3 regions of the Telluria sp. B2 genome follow, and region 3 is predicted to be linked to each of the others. Evidence: predicted binding sites of a transcription regulator. Region 3 holds the regulator's gene; each other region holds the start of a gene.
The links. The regulator FNR, encoded in region 3, switches genes on or off when oxygen is low (the NO sensors DNR and NnrR bind a similar motif). The targets are predictions, from matches to a motif close to TTGATNNNNATCAA.

Region 1 (5,514 bases), 900 kb from region 3:
AGCGGTTGGTGACGTTGTCGATGCCGGCGGTCAAGCGCCACTGACTGGCGATGCGCACACTGGCCGACAGGTCGAGCACCCATTGCGGATCGTAGGTCTGGTCCAGCGCCGGGTCGTTCTGCGGCACCGTGAACCTGCCGTAGCGGGTGACGACGGCACGGCCACTCCAGGCGCCGCGCGTGTATTCGCCGCTCAGGCCCAGCTTGTCTTTCGGCGAACCGACGGTCAGGCGGTTCACGGTCTGGCGGTCCGCCAGCAACAGGTTTTGTGCGGACAGCACGGCCGGCGTGGCGGCCACGCGCTTGACCTCGTTGTCGTTGTGGTTGTAGGCCAGCGTCAGGTCGGCGCGCCCGGCTTCACCCAGGTTCAGGCGATAGGTGCTGACGAGGTCGACGCCCTTCGTGCGGGTGTCGACCGCGTTGGTGAAGTAGCGGGCGGCGCCCACATACACGCCGCGCGCGGCCAGTTCGTTGCGCAGGTCCGGCGCATTGCCCAGTTGCAGGTTCGACGAGAACACGATGCGGTCGTCGATGTCGATGCGGTACAGGTCGACGGTCGTGGTCCAGTTGCGGTTCGGTTGCCACTGGGCGCCGATGCTCAGGTTGCGTGCCTTTTCCGCTTTCAGCGGCTGGGCGCCGAGCGCCGTGGCGGCGGCGCTCCCGACCGGGAAGGTGCCGGTCTCGACCAGCGCGCTGGTGCCGTTGACGAGCAGGGAATTGGTGGTCGTGATCGTGTAGAACGACTGGGCCAGCGACGGTGCGCGGAAGCCGCTCGACGCGGTGCCGCGCAGGGCGAAGCCCGGGGCGACCGTATAACGCGCCGAGGCCTTGGCCGAAGTGGTGTTGCCGAAATCGCTGTAGCGCTCGTGGCGCAGGGCGAGGGAGCCCGACAGCGCTTTCGTGATGTCGCCTTCCAGGTTCAGGTAGAGCGATTTGTTGTTGCGGCCATTCTTGCCGGCGTTCTCGGGACGAAAGCCCGCATAGCCCTGGGCGCCGGAACCGAAGTAGGAATTCGCTTCGCCCGCACCGATCTCATACGATTCGTGGCGCGCTTCAAGGCCGAGGGCCACCGTCAGCGGACCGCTCATGAAGGACACCGGAATCTCGCGCGCCACATCCAGGTTGGCCAGCTCCTGGGTCGAGGTCAGGCGGCCGGCGTAGAAGCTGGTCGGGCTGGACGCGCCCAGGCTGTAGTTGACCGTATTGTCGACGTCCAGCGAGAAGCGGTTGCGACCGTAGTTGAGGCTCGCATCCCAACGCCAGCCGGCCAGCTCGCCGCGCAAGCCGGTCACCAGCGAACTGTCGACGGATGTGCTGTCCAGCAGCGGCTGGAAGCCCTGCGGATACAGCGGCGTGCGCAGCGTCGTCTGCGAATTGTCGGTGAAGGCTGTGCGGAAGGTGGCCGCCGACGAGGTCTTGCGCTCGCCGTAGTTGGCGAAGGCGTACCAGTCGATATCGTCGTTGATCCTCACCTGGCTGTTGAGGAAGAGGGTGCGCGGACGGCTGTCCGGATCGCCGTAGCGCTGGGTCACGGTGCCCTGGCGCGGACCGGCGGACGCACGCGGGTCGGGGAAGGAACGGTTGGTCGCATTCCGGTCGGCCGCCTCGACGGCCACGCGCACCCAGCCGTCGTTCCCAAGTTTGAAGCCGGCCGAGCCGCGCACGGTGGCCTGCTCGCCGTCGCCCTTGTCGTACTGGCCGTAAGTGACTTCGGCTTCGCCGCCCTCCGCGCCCTTCTTCAGGATGATGTTGACCACGCCTGCGATGGCGTCCGAGCCGTATTGCGCCGATGCGCCGTCGCGCAGCACCTCGATGCGCTCGATCGCCGCCAGCGGAATCGCGTTCAGGTCGACCGGGGCCGAGCCGCGGCCGAGGGTGCCGTTGACGTTGACGACGCTCGATGCGTGGCGGCGCTTGCCGTTCACCAAGACCAGGGTCTGGTCGGGCGACAGGCCGCGCAGCTGGGCCGGACGCACCGCGTCGCTGGCGTCGGCGCCGCTCGGACGCGGAAAATTCATCGACGGCAGCAGGCGCGACAGCACGGTAGCCAGCTCGCCCGAGCCGGTGCTCAGCAATTCCTTGCTGCCGATGACGTCGACCGGCGATTCGGAGTCGAGGGTGCGGCGGTTCAGGGAGCGGGTGCCGGTGACGACGACGGACTGCATCTGTGCGGTGGCGGCGGGGTCTTGCGGCGTGGTGTCCTGGGCCTGCGACAGCGGCGAGGCCAGCGAGGCGATCAGTCCGAGGACGAGGACGGCGCGCGCCGGATTGGCGTGGGGATGTTTGCAGCTCATGAATTCTCTCTAGGTTTTCCTGGTGTTGCTGGAAGTGTCACGGCAGCGCCATGGCTGCCGAAGGGAGGCAAGCTTAACAGGCGCTTCCTTGCGACACCAATAACGATTCCTCCTATACTTATACTCTGGACGGGCAAGCGGCAGCGTCCGCTTGGGCAGGCCGCCGCCCAGGCGTCGTTGCACAGCACGGCCGGTACGCTGCCGCCGCTCGATCGTATCGCCGCCGTTCAGCGGTAGACCAGCACCGGGATTGCGCTCTGCACCAGCACCTTCTGGGTTTCGCTGCCCAGCAGCACCCCGCCAACGCCATGTCGGCCATGCGAGGCCATGACGATGAGGTCGCATCCGCGCTCGCGTGCGGCGTTCAGGATGGCCTCATAGGGCCGGTCAGTACGCGCCAGTACCGTGGAGCAGGAAACCCCCGCGGCACGGGCGGCGTCGGTGACCGTCGCGAGATACTTCGCGCCGCGCCCTTCACTGGCGGACAGGTATTCGTCCTCGGTCATCTCGATCATGTCGGAATCGAGAGTGAAGGTGCGGAACTCGGGCAGCGCGGTGATGCCGGTCACCTGGGCCCCGACCTCCTTGGCGAAGCTCACGCCCGCGAGCACGGCGCGTTCCGACAGCTCCGACCCATCCGTGGGAATCAGAATATGCTTGAACATGGTGGCTCCTCGAGGCGGCCGCGCGACCCCGCACCGCGCGTGGTCAGTCGCGTGCAGCCGGCCTTAGTCTGCCGTTCGAGCACCCAGCGGGTTTGATCGAAGTCAAACGCGCGGGCGCGGTTCATGGGTGCGCATGGAGGGAGGCCGGCTCGCTCCCGGCATGCTGACGATTTGCCCGCATGGAGCTTAAATCGCCGGCGCTTGTCCAACCAGGCGACGCATCTGCAGATGGAGACTGGCCATGAACTCGGAGTTTGCCCAAGCCACGGGACCGGGCGCACAGGTTCCCGCCCACGGCGCCCGCGTGGACGCCTCGCACGACCAGGAAGTGCCGGAAGTCGACCTGCTCAGCCCCTTGGCCCTGCGCAGCCTGACCCTGCGTAACCGCATCGCCATGGCGCCGATGTGCCAGTATTCGGCCGAGGACGGCATGGCCAACGACTGGCACCTGGTGCACCTGGGCAGCCGCGCCGTCGGCGGCACCGGCCTCGTGATCGTCGAGGCGACCGGCGTGACTCCCGATGGGCGCATCACCCCGGGCGACCTGGGCATCTGGAGCGACGCCCACATCGAGCCGCTGGCCCGGATCGCCCGCTTCGTGGAAAGCCAGGGCGCCGTGGCCGGCATCCAGCTCGCGCATGCCGGGCGCAAGGCGAGCACCGCGGCGCCCTGGCTTGGCGGCGCCGCCCTGAAGAGCGCCGCCGAGGGCGGCTGGCCGGTGGTCGCGCCCAGCGCGATTCCTTTCCACCCCGACGACCCGGCGCCGGTCGCGCTCGACGAGGGCGGCATCGAGGGCATCGTCGATGCCTTCGAGGCGGCTGCCCGCCGCGCCCTGGCCGCCGGGTTCAAGGTGCTCGAGATCCACGGCGCGCACGGCTACCTGCTGCACCAGTTCCTGTCACCGCACAGCAACCAGCGTAGCGACCAGTATGGCGGCAGCCTGGACAACCGGATGCGCTTGCTGTTGCGCGTCACCGAGCGGGTGCGCGTCGCGATGCCCGCCGAACTGCCCCTGTTCGTGCGCATATCGGCCACCGACTGGGCCGCCGGCGGCTGGGATATCGAGCAGTCGGTGGAACTGTCCCGCCGGCTCAAGGACCTGGGCGTCGATCTGATCGACGTCTCGACCGGCGGCAACCTTCCGACCGCGCGCATCCCGGTAGCCAAGCGCTACCAGGTGCCCTGCAGCCGCCGCATCCGCGACGACGCCGAGATCCCGACCGGCGCCGTGGGGCTGATCACGGACGCGAAAGACGCCGACGAGATCATCACCGGCGGCGACGCCGACCTGGTCCTGGTCGGACGCGAACTGCTGCGCGAACCCTACTGGGCGCTGAAGGCCCAGCATGCTTTCGAGGAAGAGCCGGCCTGGCCCATCCAGTATGGCTACGCGGTGAAGCGGCGCCAGAAGTGAGCTGCCCCTGAGCGGTCCCGCTCAGGAGTCGCGCATGCGCGGCCCCGCATACGGCTTGGTTCCGGACTCCAGCACCAGGCGCTTGACGAAGGCGCGGACCCGGTTGGTCTGGGCTTCGAAGGGCAGGTGGAACAGCCAGGCGAAAGCGACGATGGCCACGAACAGCGCGCAGAACACCAGGATGGAGCCGGGATCCGTCGTCGACAACTGCCCGATGCCGAGCGGCTGGCCAAGGTCCTTGATCAGGTAGAGCAGCGGGTAGTGGATGACGTACAGCGTGAACGAAAATGGCGCGAGCAGCCCCAGCATGCGCGCCATCCGGTTGCCGAAACGCTTGTGGTCGGCGCGGAACTGCAGGCTCGAGAGGAGGCAAAGGAAGAGCAGGCTGAACACCAGGTCCTCGGGGAACGTGGCCGCAATCAGGGTCCCGATACTGCCGCTGAGCCGGAGATAGGCGGCCAGCGCCAGCAGCGCGACGATCAGCAAAAACCTCATTGCACGCGACAGCTCGATCTGGATACGCGAAAAGCCGACGCCGAGCAGCCAGATCAGGAAATACAGCGTGATGTCGAACAGCAGCTGGGAGGCGATGAAGGCCGCAACGACCAGGCCGCCTACTTTCGTGCACCTGGACTTGCCGATGAATGGCAGCAGGAGCAGCGGAAAGAGCGCGTAGTACCAGATCTCGTTGGCCAGGCTCCACAGGGAATAATTGCCGCCGAATCGGGGCACTGCCATTCCCTGCAGTCCGAACAGGTTACCCAGGAATGCGGTGACCGAATATTCGTTGGCGGCCGCATAGCTGACCTGGTGCGGGTCGACGCTTCCCGTCGCCGTGGCAAGCACGATGGTAAGCAGAAACCCCGGTATCAGCACGATCCACAGGCGCGTGACGCGGTCGATCGCATACGAGGCCAGCAGCCGGGGCTGTTCCAGCTTGTTCAGCACGCTGCCGCCCACCAGCCAGCCGCTCAGCAGGAAAAAGATGACGACGGCGAGGTGCCCGAATCCGGTCAGGAAGGCCAGAAGCTGATACCAGAGGGCCGGCTCGGCGACCGCTCGCAGGCTGGGGTGGAACTCCCCGCGCAGATGGGTGGCCAGCACCTGCAGCGCCGCGAGGCTGCGCAAGGCCGAGATGACGA
Region 2 (5,514 bases), 1.4 Mb from region 3:
GCATGGTCACCATCAGCGACAGCGCGATCGAGAGCACCACCAGCACCGCCATGGTGATCCCGAGCGAGCGGAATTCGGCGCCGGCGGCGGCGTAGGCGCGCTCGCTCAGCGTCGTTTCCAGCGCCGCCAGCTGGGCCAGCTGGGAGTTGAGGACATTGAATTCCTTTTCCGCCTTCTGCATCGAGTTGGTGGCGATCGACTGGTCGACCTGGGCCATCTCGATCGTCTCCAGCACTGCCTTGCGGTAGGCCTTCAGGGCGGCGCTCGAGGTATCGATCAGCTTGCGCTCTTCGGGATCGGCGACTTTCGCCAGGGCCGTGAGCTGGGTGCCGATTGTCGCGTGTTTTTTATTGATCTCGCCGATCAGGGCGTCGAGCCGCTCCTTGGCGAAGCTGCCGCTGACCCAGGCCAGCAGCTGGTAGATGTTCGCGTGCGCGTACTTGGCTTCGCCGGCGACGTCGGCCGCCTCCTGCAGGCGCGCCGCGCGCACCTGCACCATGTTCTCGAGCGAAGCGTGCTGGCGCACCATACCGTAATAGGCAGCGCCCGAGAGCAGCGTCAGCAGCACCAGCACCAATCCCGGCGCCAGCAGCAGCTTCGGGCCGATCCGCAGTTTCTTCAACATGCTTCACCTCCTGGACAAAAGAAAAGGGCGGCCGCGGCCGCCCTGTCGTGCATGGTCTTACTTCTTGTAGATACCCGCCTCCAGCACCACGTCATCCACGCGCAGGATATAGGTGGTCTTCGGCTCGATCTTGCCCGAGGTTGGGTTCTTGTACTGGTAATCGACCCAACCCTTGCCCTTGGCGGCCGCCAGCTCGATGATCTCGCGGCGGTATTTCTTGCCGTTCGCATCCGGCACGTCGGTCAGGTCCTTGCCGACGATCGACGGGTTGTACGGGTGGGCCAGCACGATGCCGGTCTTGATGTCGCGCATGTCGACATACAGTTCACCCTGGACGAAGTCCGGATCCTTGGCGTTGATCTTTTTCATCATCTCGTCCTTGCCCTTGGCCTTGATCAGGGCAGCCCCGCGTTCGGCCATCGCGATCGCGTCTTTCTCGGTCGGTTCGAAAGCCAGAGCGCTGGAAGAAGCCAGGGCGAGGCACAGGGCAGTGGCGGTAGCGAGCAGCTTCATCTTGCAGTCCTTTCAGAGTAGTGCGATCGGTAAATCTTTCTTAAGTGCATTAAGAAATGTACGCGCCACGCTCAAAAATGGATTTGCGAATGCGCAAAGGGTGAAAGCGACTGTCGCGTTGCCATCAGTTGTGTTGCCTCATGGAATTTGTTCTTCAGAGAAATTTTCTTTTGCCGTAATTGATATCCGGCAATTCTTCTTGCATAGACGAATCCTAAGATAGTTTTCCGCCGGCAATTTCTTACTTCAAGAATTGACCGTCGTCCCCACCATCTTTCCTCTTCAGGAGCATGCCGTGACCATCACCGAATCGACGCCCGCCAAATTCAAGCCCTACACGCGCCAGACCATCGCGCTTGCGCGCCAGTGGCAATGGATGAGCCCTGACCTGCAGGAAGCCGTGCAGGTGGTCTCGCACGTGCTGCCGTTTCGCGTCAACGAATATGTGCTCGACCAGCTGATCGACTGGGACCGCATCCCGGACGACCCGATCTTCCGCCTGACCTTCCCGCACCGCGACATGCTGCCCGCGCGCGAGTACGAGCAGCTGCGCGACCTGGTGCTGTACAAGAAGGACGAGGCCGCGATCGCGAAGCTGGTGCACCAGATCCGCATGCGCATGAACCCGCACCCGGCCGGGCAGATGACCCACAACGTGCCGCGTGTGAACGACGCGCCGCTCAAGGGCCTGCAGCACAAGTACAAGGAAACCGTGCTGTTCTTCCCCAGCTCGGGCCAGACCTGCCACGCCTATTGCACCTTCTGCTTCCGCTGGCCGCAGTTCGTCGGCATGGACGACATGAAGTTCGATGCGCGCGAATGCACCGAGCTGGTGTCCTACCTGGCCACCCATCCGGACGTGACCGACGTATTGATCACCGGCGGCGACCCGATGATCATGAACACGCGCTCCCTGACCGAATTCCTGGAGCCGCTGCTGGCGCCCGAGCTGGCCCACATCCAGAACATCCGCATCGGCACCAAGTCGGTGGCCTACTGGCCGCAGCGCTATGTGTCGGACAAGGATTCGGACGACCTGATGCGCCTGTTCGAGCGCGTGGTCAAGGCCGGCAAGAACCTGGCCATCATGGGCCACTACAACCACGCGGTCGAACTGCGCCATCCGATTGCACAGGCCGCGGTCAAGCGCATCGTCGGCACCGGCGCCACGCTGCGCATGCAGGGCCCCCTGATCCGCCACATCAACGAAGACCCGAAGAGCTGGGCCGAGCTGTGGACCACCGGCGTGCGCCTGGGCGCGATTCCCTACTATATGTTCGTCGAGCGCGACACCGGCCCGCGCGACTACTTCTCGCTGCCGCTCGCGCGCGCCCACGAGATTTTCCAGTCGGCCTATTCGATGGTCTCGGGACTGTCGCGCACCGTGCGCGGTCCTTCGATGAGCGCCTTCCCGGGCAAGGTCGTGATCGACGGCGTGGTGACGATCAACGGCGAAAAGCTGTTTGCGCTGCAGTTCCTGCAGGCGCGCAATCCCGAGTGGGTAAGGAAGCCCTTCTTCGCCAAGTACGATCCGGACGCCACCTGGCTCGACCACCTGAAACCGGCCTTCGGACGCAAGAAGTTCTTCTTCGAAGACGAAGCCGGCGATGCCGGTTACCACGGCCCGGCCGGCCGCGTGATCCCGATCGCGCCAGCCCAGCACGACCGCCGCGCCAGCGACAGCCAGCCGAACGCCGCATAAATCCCTGCCGCCATGGGAGTCCATCCGAACTCGCCACGCCTGTCCGGCGTGGCGGTTTTTTTCTACGTGTTCCTGCCGTTCGCGCTCGGACACTACCTGTCCTCGCTGCTGCGCAACGTGAACGCGGTGCTGGCGCCGGACCTGCTCAAGGCGCTGGCCCTGTCGCCAGGCCAGCTCGGCCTGCTCACCAGCGCCTTCTTTTTCGCCTTCGCGCTGGTGCAGCTGCCGGTCGGGATAGCGCTCGACCGCTACGGGCCGCGCAAGGTGCAGCTGGCCCTGATGCTGTTCGCGGCCTTCGGGGCGCTGCTGTTCGCGCGCGGCCAGACCTTCGCCCAGCTGGTGCTGGCGCGCGCCATCCTCGGCTGCGGCCTGGGCGGCTGCTTCATGTCGGCGGTGAAGGCGATTTCGACCTGGATCGCGCCGACCAGGCTGCCTTCGGTGCACGGCTACCTGATCGCAGTCGGCGGCCTGGGCGCGGCGTCCTCCACCATGCCGGTGCGCATGGCGCTCGAGTACACGGACTGGCGCGGGCTCTTCCTCATCCTCGGCGCCCTGGTCGCCGTCAGCGGCGCGGCGATCTGGCTGCTGGCGCCGCCCAGCGGCAAGCCCGCCGGCGAGCGTCCGCCGGTGCTGGCGTCGCTGCGCGAGGTGGTGCGCACACCGACCTTCCGCACCACGATCTCGCTGGTGCTCATTCCCCACGCGGTGTTCTTCGGCATCCAGGGCCTGTGGATCGGGCGCTGGCTGTCGGACGTGGCGCAGTTCCCCGACGATGCCGTGGCCTACCTGCTGTACATGGGAATGGCGGCGGTGATCTTCGGGGCGATCGCGGTCGGCATGATCACCGAGTGGGCAGGGCGGCGCGGCATCACGCCACTCGACGTGGCCGGCGCCGGCATCGCGCTGTTCGTGCTGGTCCAGGCGGCCTTCGTGGTCAGCTACGCGCCCAGCTTCCAGCTGCTGTCCGTGCTGTTCACGCTGGTGGGCACGATCACCGGGATCGAATACGCGATCGTTGCCCAGAGCATGCCGCGCGAACTGACCGGGCGCGCAGCCACCTGCCTGAACCTCCTGATCTTTGTCGGCGCCTTCCTGGTGCAGGCCGGCTTCGGGTTGCTGATCGGCCTCTGGACGCCGGACGCGGCCGGCCACTATCCGGCGCTGGCCTACCGCGTCGCCTTCGGCACGCTGGTGCTGCTGCAGTTGCCGGGCCTGCTGGCCCACCTGCGGCGCTGGCGCACGCGCAGGGAGACGCAGGCCACGCTGGCGGTCGAGGAGGCGCGCGGTCCGGCCTGAGGCGGGCGGCGAGAATTTTTTCATGGTAAGGAGCGGAACGGTATTGTCTTTTTCGCTACAATCGGTCGCAGCCGTTCCGCTCGATTCCAGGAGAACTTCATGCGCCGCCCACCCTTCAGCCTTTTCGCCGCCGCCGCGTTGCTCGGACTTGCCGGCTGCGGCGACAAGTCCATCCTGCCGGTCAACGCCGACGTCGGTCCTTCGCCGCAACTGCCGGCGCCGAAGAAAAGCCTGATCCCGACTGTCGATATCGCGCCTGCCAGGGGCTGGCCGGAAGGCGGCAAGCCGCAGGCGGTGCAGGGACTGGAAGTGAGCGCCCTGGCCACTGGCCTGGACCACCCGCGCTGGCTCCACGTGCTGCCCAACGGCGACGTGCTGGTGGCGGAGTCGAACAAGCCGCAAACGCCGGAGACGAAGAAATCCGGCGTGCGCGCCTGGGTCATGGGCAAGGTGATGGAAAAGGCGGGGGCGGGCGTGCCGAGCGCCGACCGCATCACCCTGTTGCGCGACGGTGACGGCGACGGCGTGGCCGAAACCCGCAGCGTATTCCTGAAAGGCCTGCATTCGCCTTTCGGCATGGCGCTGGTGGGCGACACGCTGTACGTGGCGAACGCCGACAGCATCGTGCGCTTCCCCTACAAGGAGGGCGTCACCGAGATCACGGAGGCGCCGCAGAAGCTGGCCTCGCTGCCGGCCGGATTGAACCACCACTGGACCAAGAACATCATCGCCAGCCACGACGGCAGCAAGCTGTATGCGACCGTCGGCTCGAACAGCAATATCGGCGAGAACGGCATGGCGAACGAGGTCAACCGCGCCGCCATCCTCGAGGTGGACACCAGGACCGGCGCCACGCGCCTGTTCGCCTCGGGGCTGCGCAACCCGAACGGCATGGCCTGGGAGCCGCAGACCGGCGTGCTGTGGACCGTCGTGAACGAGCGCGACGAGATCGGCAGCGACCTGGTGCCAGACTATCTCACCTCGGTGAAGGACGGCGGCTTCTATGGCTGGCCCTACAGCTACTACGGCCAGCACGTCGACGAGCGCGTCAAGCCGCAGCGCCCGGAACTGGTGGCGAAAGCCATCGTGCCCGATTACGCGCTCGGCGCCCACGTCGCCGCGCTCGGCCTGACGTTTGCCGAAGGCGCGCAGCTGGGACCGATGTACGCCAGCGGCGCCTTCATCGGCCAGCACGGCTCCTGGAACCGCACCCCGCTGTCGGGCTACAACGTGGTCTACGTGCCTTTCGCGAACGGCAAGCCGAACGGCAAGCCGCTCGAGATCCTGGGCGGCTTCGTCGATCAGGACGGCAACGCCATGGGCCGCCCGGTGGGCGTGGCGATCGACAGGAAGGGCGCCTTGCTGGTGGCGGACGACG
Region 3 (5,514 bases):
GAAGAGACACCCATGCCCGCACGCTCCCAGCGCATCCTGCGCACCGCCATCGCCTCCCTGTTCGTTCCGCTCGCCATCGCCGGCGCCGTCCTTCCGCAAGCCGCGCTCGCCGCCCCGGCTGCGGCAGCATCGGCGCCAGCCGTCAAACCGAACGCTGCCTTCGACAAATGGGCCGACCAGTTCGCCCAGGAGTGGGTGCGCGGCAATCCGCAGTTCGCCACCGCCACCCAGTACTTCAGCGGCGCCGAACAGGACGCCCTGGACCGCCAGCTCACGCCGCAAACCCCGGCCCAGCGCAAGAAGATGATCGCCAAGGCGAAAGAGGGCATCGCGCGCCTGGACAAGTGGATGGCGGGCCCGCTGGACGAGACCCAGCGCATTTCGGCGGCGGTGATGCGCTGGTCGCTGGCCAACACGGTGGCGAACGAACCTTTCGAGGACCACGGCTTCGTGTTCCAGCAGTTCAGCGGCGCCCAGGTCAGCCTGGTCAACTTCATGACCCAGACCCACCCGATGCGCCGCGCTTCGGATGTCGACAGCTACCTGGCGCGCCTGGAGCAGGTCGGCACCCGCATGGACGAGGCGCTGGCGCGCGCCCGCGCCGCCGCCGCGAAGAAAATGATCCCGCCGCGCTTCATCCTCGAGCGCGCCCAGTACCAGGTCGACACCTTCCTCAAGCCTTCGGCCGCCGAGAACGTGCTGGTGACCTCGCTGGTGCAGCGCACCGCGGCGCTGAAGGACCTGGCGCCGGAGGCGCGCACCGCCGCGATCGCCCGTGCGACCCGCATCGTCGAGGACAAGGTCCGTCCGGCCTACGCCCGGGTGCAGGCCTTCATGGCCGAGCTGCACCCGAAGACGGATGACGTCGCCGGCATTTCGCGCCTGCCGAACGGCCTGGCTGCCTACAACCGCGCGCTGGCGAACTACACCAGCACCAACCTGACGGCGGAGCAGATCCACGCGATCGGCCTGCGCGAAGTGGCGCGCATCGAAGGCGAGATGGACAAGCACCTGCGTTCGCTCGGCTTCAATGAGGGCAGCATCGAGGAGCGCATGAAGCAGCTCGACGCCACTTTCCAGCCCAAGGGCGAGGGCGACCCGCGCCCGGCGATCCTGGCGAAGTATGCCGAGATGGTCAAGGACGCCGAGCGCCGCAGCGAGTCGCTGTTCAACCTGAAGCCGCGCGCGCCGGTCGAAGTGCGCCGCGAACCGCCGCTGACCGAAGCCTCGGCCGCCGCCCACTACAGCCTGCCGGCGCCGGACGGCAGCCGTCCAGGCGTGTTCTGGGTGCCGATGCGCGGCCCGACCTTCAGCATGATCCGCATGCGCAGCCTGTCCTACCACGAGGCCGTGCCGGGCCACCACTTCCAGCTGGCGATCCAGCAGGAGCTGGCCGGCATTCCGAAGTTCCGCAGCCAGCGCATCTTCAGCGGCGGCAGCGCGCACAGCGAAGGCTGGGCGCTGTACACCGAGCGCCTGGCGGTCGAGCAGGGCTGGTATAAAGATGACGTCCCTGGCCTGCTGGGCGCGCTGGGCTCCGAACTGTTCCGCGCCCGCCGACTCGTCGTCGATACCGGCCTGCACACCAAGGGTTGGACGCGCCAGCAGGCGGTCGACTACGGCATCAACGTCGAGGAAGTCGACCGCTACGTCGCCTGGCCGGGCCAGGCCACGGCCTACATGATCGGCATGCTGCGCATCGTCGAACTGCGCGAGAAGGCCAAGGCGGAGTTGGGCGACAAGTTCTCGCTGCCGGGCTTCCACGACATGGTGCTGAGCGCGGGTTCTGTGCCGCTGGACGTGCTGGGGCAGCTGGTCGACCAGTGGATTGCGAAGGAAAAGGCGAAGGCGTAATCCGTCCGGCAAACGGTTGACGTTTCGCGGCGCATGTTGCGGCTGCCAGCGTCAACCGTAGGGTGGGCACTTTGTGGTGCTGGCATTTAGCCAGCCCCACTGCCCACGCGAACGCTTGATCAATCGACTGCTTCGGCCCGAATAGCGCTGCCAGCGTGCAGGCGGAAGCGTTCCGGATATGCATTGGGACGCATTTCCTTGACGCAGCTTCACAGGTACTGAACGCGGCGACGCAACGCAAGCGTCCGCGTGGGCACGGGGTGCCCACCCTACGGTTCGCTCCAGCTTTCCTGTCACCGATCGCTTCTCAACACGCGTCATCTCTGTCACGCCAACTGAGGCATACTCTGGACTCCGTCGACCACTCTACAAGGAGCGCAGCATGGAAACCCAGGAATTGCACCGCGGACGCCTGATCGACCACATCCAGCTCGTCGTACGCGACCTGCCCGCATCCAGACGGTTCTACTCGGCCGTCTTTGAGGTGCTGGGCGTGCCGATGGGCGGCGAGGGCGAGGGGTATTTCTGGGCCGACGAGCTCTTCGTCTCGACGCCGGACAGCGAGGCGGCGCAGGGCGTGCTGACCGGCCGCCACCACCTGGCCTTCCAGGCCGCCGACCGCGCCATGGTCGACGCCTTTTACGAGGCGGCTTTGAAAGCGGGCGGCAAGGACAACGGCGCGCCCGGCGAGCGCAACTACCATCCGGGTTACTACGGCGCCTTCGTGATCGACCCGGACGGCAACAACATCGAAGCGGTATTCCACGGCCCGGCCACGCGCAGCGCGCCGTCGGTCAAGGTCACGTTCTAGGCGTCCAGGGAATTCACGCCATCGGGCTGCACTGCTCGGTGCCGGCCGCGATCGCACGCAGGCGCGCCGGCTCGAGCAGGGTGACTTCGCGCTTGTCGACGGCGATCCAGCCCTGCTTCTTGAAGCGCGACAGCAGGCGGCTGACGCTTTCGATGGTCAGGCCCAGGTAGTTGCCGATGTCCTCGCGCGACATGCGCAGCGCGAAGCTGGTCGAGGAATAGCCGCGCGCGGCATAACGCGCCGACAGGTTCACCAGGAAGACTGCGAAGCGCTGCTCGGCGCGCATATTGCCCAGCAGGAGCATGACGTTCTGTTCGCGCGTGATCTCCTGGCTCATGATGCGGTGGAAGTGGCGCAGCAGGGCCGGCACTTCGCCGAACAGTTCCTCCAGGCGCGAGAAGGGGATTTCGCAGACCTCGCTGTCCTCGAGCGCGACCGCGTCGCAATGGTGGCGGTCGCCGCTGATCGCATCCATCCCCAGCAGTTCGCCGGCCATCTGGAAGCCGGTAATCTGCTGCTCGCCCGCCGCGTTCACCTGGTAGGTCTTGAAGTGGCCGAAGCGCACCGCGTACAGGCTGCGGAAGGGCTCGCCCATGGCGTACAGGCGCTCGTCGCGCTCCAGGCGCCGGCGGCGGCCGATGATCTTGTCGAGGCGGTCGATGTCCGCGTTTTCCAGGCCCATCGGCAGGCACAGCTGGTGCATGCTGCAGGCGCTGCAACTGGCCTTCAGCGCCTTGATGCTGATCGGAGAAGCGGCAGGGGAAGAGGGGGCTTGGGTCATCGGTCCTCGAACAGTCGCGGTCAATACGGGAATTATAGTCCGGTCTGCCACCGCGCCCCAGTCTTTTGACCTGTCGCTGTCCGGCTGGAAAAGGCTGATGAGTGCGTGCAATAGCTCGAGGCGATGCAGCTGTACAGGGCGTCAAGGCGTGGCCAGGTTGCCAATTGTGCGCATGTCCAACCGTGCTAGATTCTGGACACCGCAGATCACGAGGAGTGCTCATGTTCGGCCTATCGGCGTTGGATCTGGCCCGCATCCAGTTCGCATTCACGATGTCGTTCCACATCCTCTTTCCCGCAGTGACCATCGGCCTGGCCAGCTACCTGGCCGTCCTCGAAATGTCCTGGCTGCGCACGAAGCGCCAGGTCTACGTCGACCTCTACCACTTCTGGCTGAAGATCTTCGCCGTCATGTTCGGCATGGGCGTGGTGTCGGGCATCGTGATGGCCTACCAGATCGGCACCAACTGGAGCAACATGTCCGAGTTCGCCGGCAGCATCATGGGGCCGGTGCTGTCCTACGAGGTGCTGACCGCCTTCTTCCTCGAAGCCGGCTTCCTGGGCGTGATGCTGTTCGGCTGGAACCGGGTCGGCCCGCAACTGCATTTCGTGGCCACCTGCATGGTGGCGATCGGCACCCTGATCTCGGCCACCTGGATCCTGGCCGCCAACAGCTGGATGCAGACGCCCCAGGGCTATGCCATCGAAGGCGGGCGCATGGTGCCGGCCGACTGGCTGGCGATCGTCTTCAATCCCTCCTTCCCGTTCCGGCTGATGCACATGGTGGTGGCCGCCTATCTCACCACGGCCCTGATCGTCGGGGCCACCGGCGCCTGGCAGCTGTTGCGCCGGCGCGACAATCCGGCCGTGCGCAAGATGCTGTCGATGGCGATGTGGATGCTCCTGATCGTCGCCCCGATCCAGGCCGTCATCGGCGACTTCCACGGCCTGAACACCGCCGAGCACCAGCCGGCCAAGCTGGCCGCGATGGAAGGGCACTGGCAGAACGAGCCGGGCGAGGCCATCCCCCTGCTGCTGTTCGGCATTCCCGACATGGAGGCCGAGCAGACGCGCTACGCGGTCGGCATCCCGCGCCTGGGCAGCATCATCCTCACTCATAGCTGGGACGGCCAGTTCCCCGGCCTGAAGGATTTTCCGAAGGACGAAAGGCCGAACTCCCTGATCGTGTTCTGGAGCTTCCGCCTGATGGTCGGGCTGGGCCTGCTGATGATCGCGCTGGGCCTGTGGAGCCTGCTGCTGCGGCGCGGTGGGCAACTCTTCACCAGGCGACTGTTCCTGCGCGCGGCCTTGTGGATGGGGCCGGCCGGGCTGGTCGCCATCCTGGCCGGCTGGGTCACCACCGAGGTCGGGCGCCAGCCCTGGGTGGTGTACGACGTGCTGCGCACGGCCGATGCGGTCTCGCCGCATGCTGCGCCGGCGGTGGCGCTGACGCTGGCGATCTTCGTGGTGGCCTACTTCTTCGTGTTCGGCGCCGGCACGGCCTACGTGCTGCGCCTGATGCGCAAGGGGCCGCAGCACTTCGAACTGAACCGGGCGCCCGAGGGCGGGCCGGGCGAGGAGCGCACACCGATGCGTCCGCTCTCGGCCGCGGACGTGGACAACGACGACGAAGGCACGGCCGAAGGCACCGGCGGCGATCGGAAGGGGACCTGAGAGAGGAGCAGACTATGGGCATCGACACCTCGGTCATCTGGGCCGTCATCATCTACTTCGCCGTCTTCATGTACGTGCTGCTGGACGGCTTCGATCTCGGCATCGGCATCCTCTTCCCCTTCGTGAAGCAGAAGCGCGACCGCGACACCATGATGAATACCGTCGCCCCGGTCTGGGACGGCAACGAGACCTGGCTGGTGCTGGGCGGGGAGGGCCTGCTGGCGGCTTTCCCGGTCGCGTATTCCATCATCCTGTCCGGCCTCTACCTGCCGCTGATCTTCATGCTGGTGGGCCTGGTGTTCCGCGGCGTCGCCTTCGAATTCCGCTTCAAGGCCAAGGAACACGAGCGCCACTGGTGGGACAAGGCCTTCATCGGCGGCTCGGTGACGGCGGCC

Region 1: a site for FNR is predicted at 3,051-3,064, ahead of ACSUZJ_RS14065 (universal stress protein). Genes of this name have one in related genera too.
Region 2: a site for FNR is predicted at 1,318-1,331, ahead of ACSUZJ_RS03765 (KamA family radical SAM protein). Genes of this name have one in related genera too.

Annotation. Positions count from the first base shown of each region.
Region 1 covers NZ_CP196525.1:3,157,833-3,163,346, reverse strand. Annotated here, with positions in the region: gene ACSUZJ_RS14070 (TonB-dependent receptor plug domain-containing protein) at 1-2,293, opposite strand, end outside; gene ACSUZJ_RS14065 (universal stress protein) at 2,521-2,958, opposite strand; gene ACSUZJ_RS14060 (NADH:flavin oxidoreductase/NADH oxidase) at 3,353-4,372, shown strand; gene ACSUZJ_RS14055 (acyltransferase family protein) at 4,394-5,514, opposite strand, start outside.
Region 2 covers NZ_CP196525.1:827,917-833,430, forward strand. Annotated here, with positions in the region: gene ACSUZJ_RS03755 (methyl-accepting chemotaxis protein) at 1-625, opposite strand, end outside; gene ACSUZJ_RS03760 (cache domain-containing protein) at 683-1,138, opposite strand; gene ACSUZJ_RS03765 (KamA family radical SAM protein) at 1,434-2,840, shown strand; gene ACSUZJ_RS03770 (MFS transporter) at 2,853-4,136, shown strand; gene ACSUZJ_RS03775 (PQQ-dependent sugar dehydrogenase) at 4,236-5,514, shown strand, end outside.
Region 3 covers NZ_CP196525.1:2,258,633-2,264,146, forward strand. Annotated here, with positions in the region: gene ACSUZJ_RS10145 (DUF885 domain-containing protein) at 13-1,854, shown strand; gene ACSUZJ_RS10150 (VOC family protein) at 2,237-2,665, shown strand; gene fnr (fumarate/nitrate reduction transcriptional regulator Fnr) at 2,679-3,446, opposite strand; gene ACSUZJ_RS10160 (cytochrome ubiquinol oxidase subunit I) at 3,668-5,119, shown strand; gene cydB (cytochrome d ubiquinol oxidase subunit II) at 5,134-5,514, shown strand, end outside.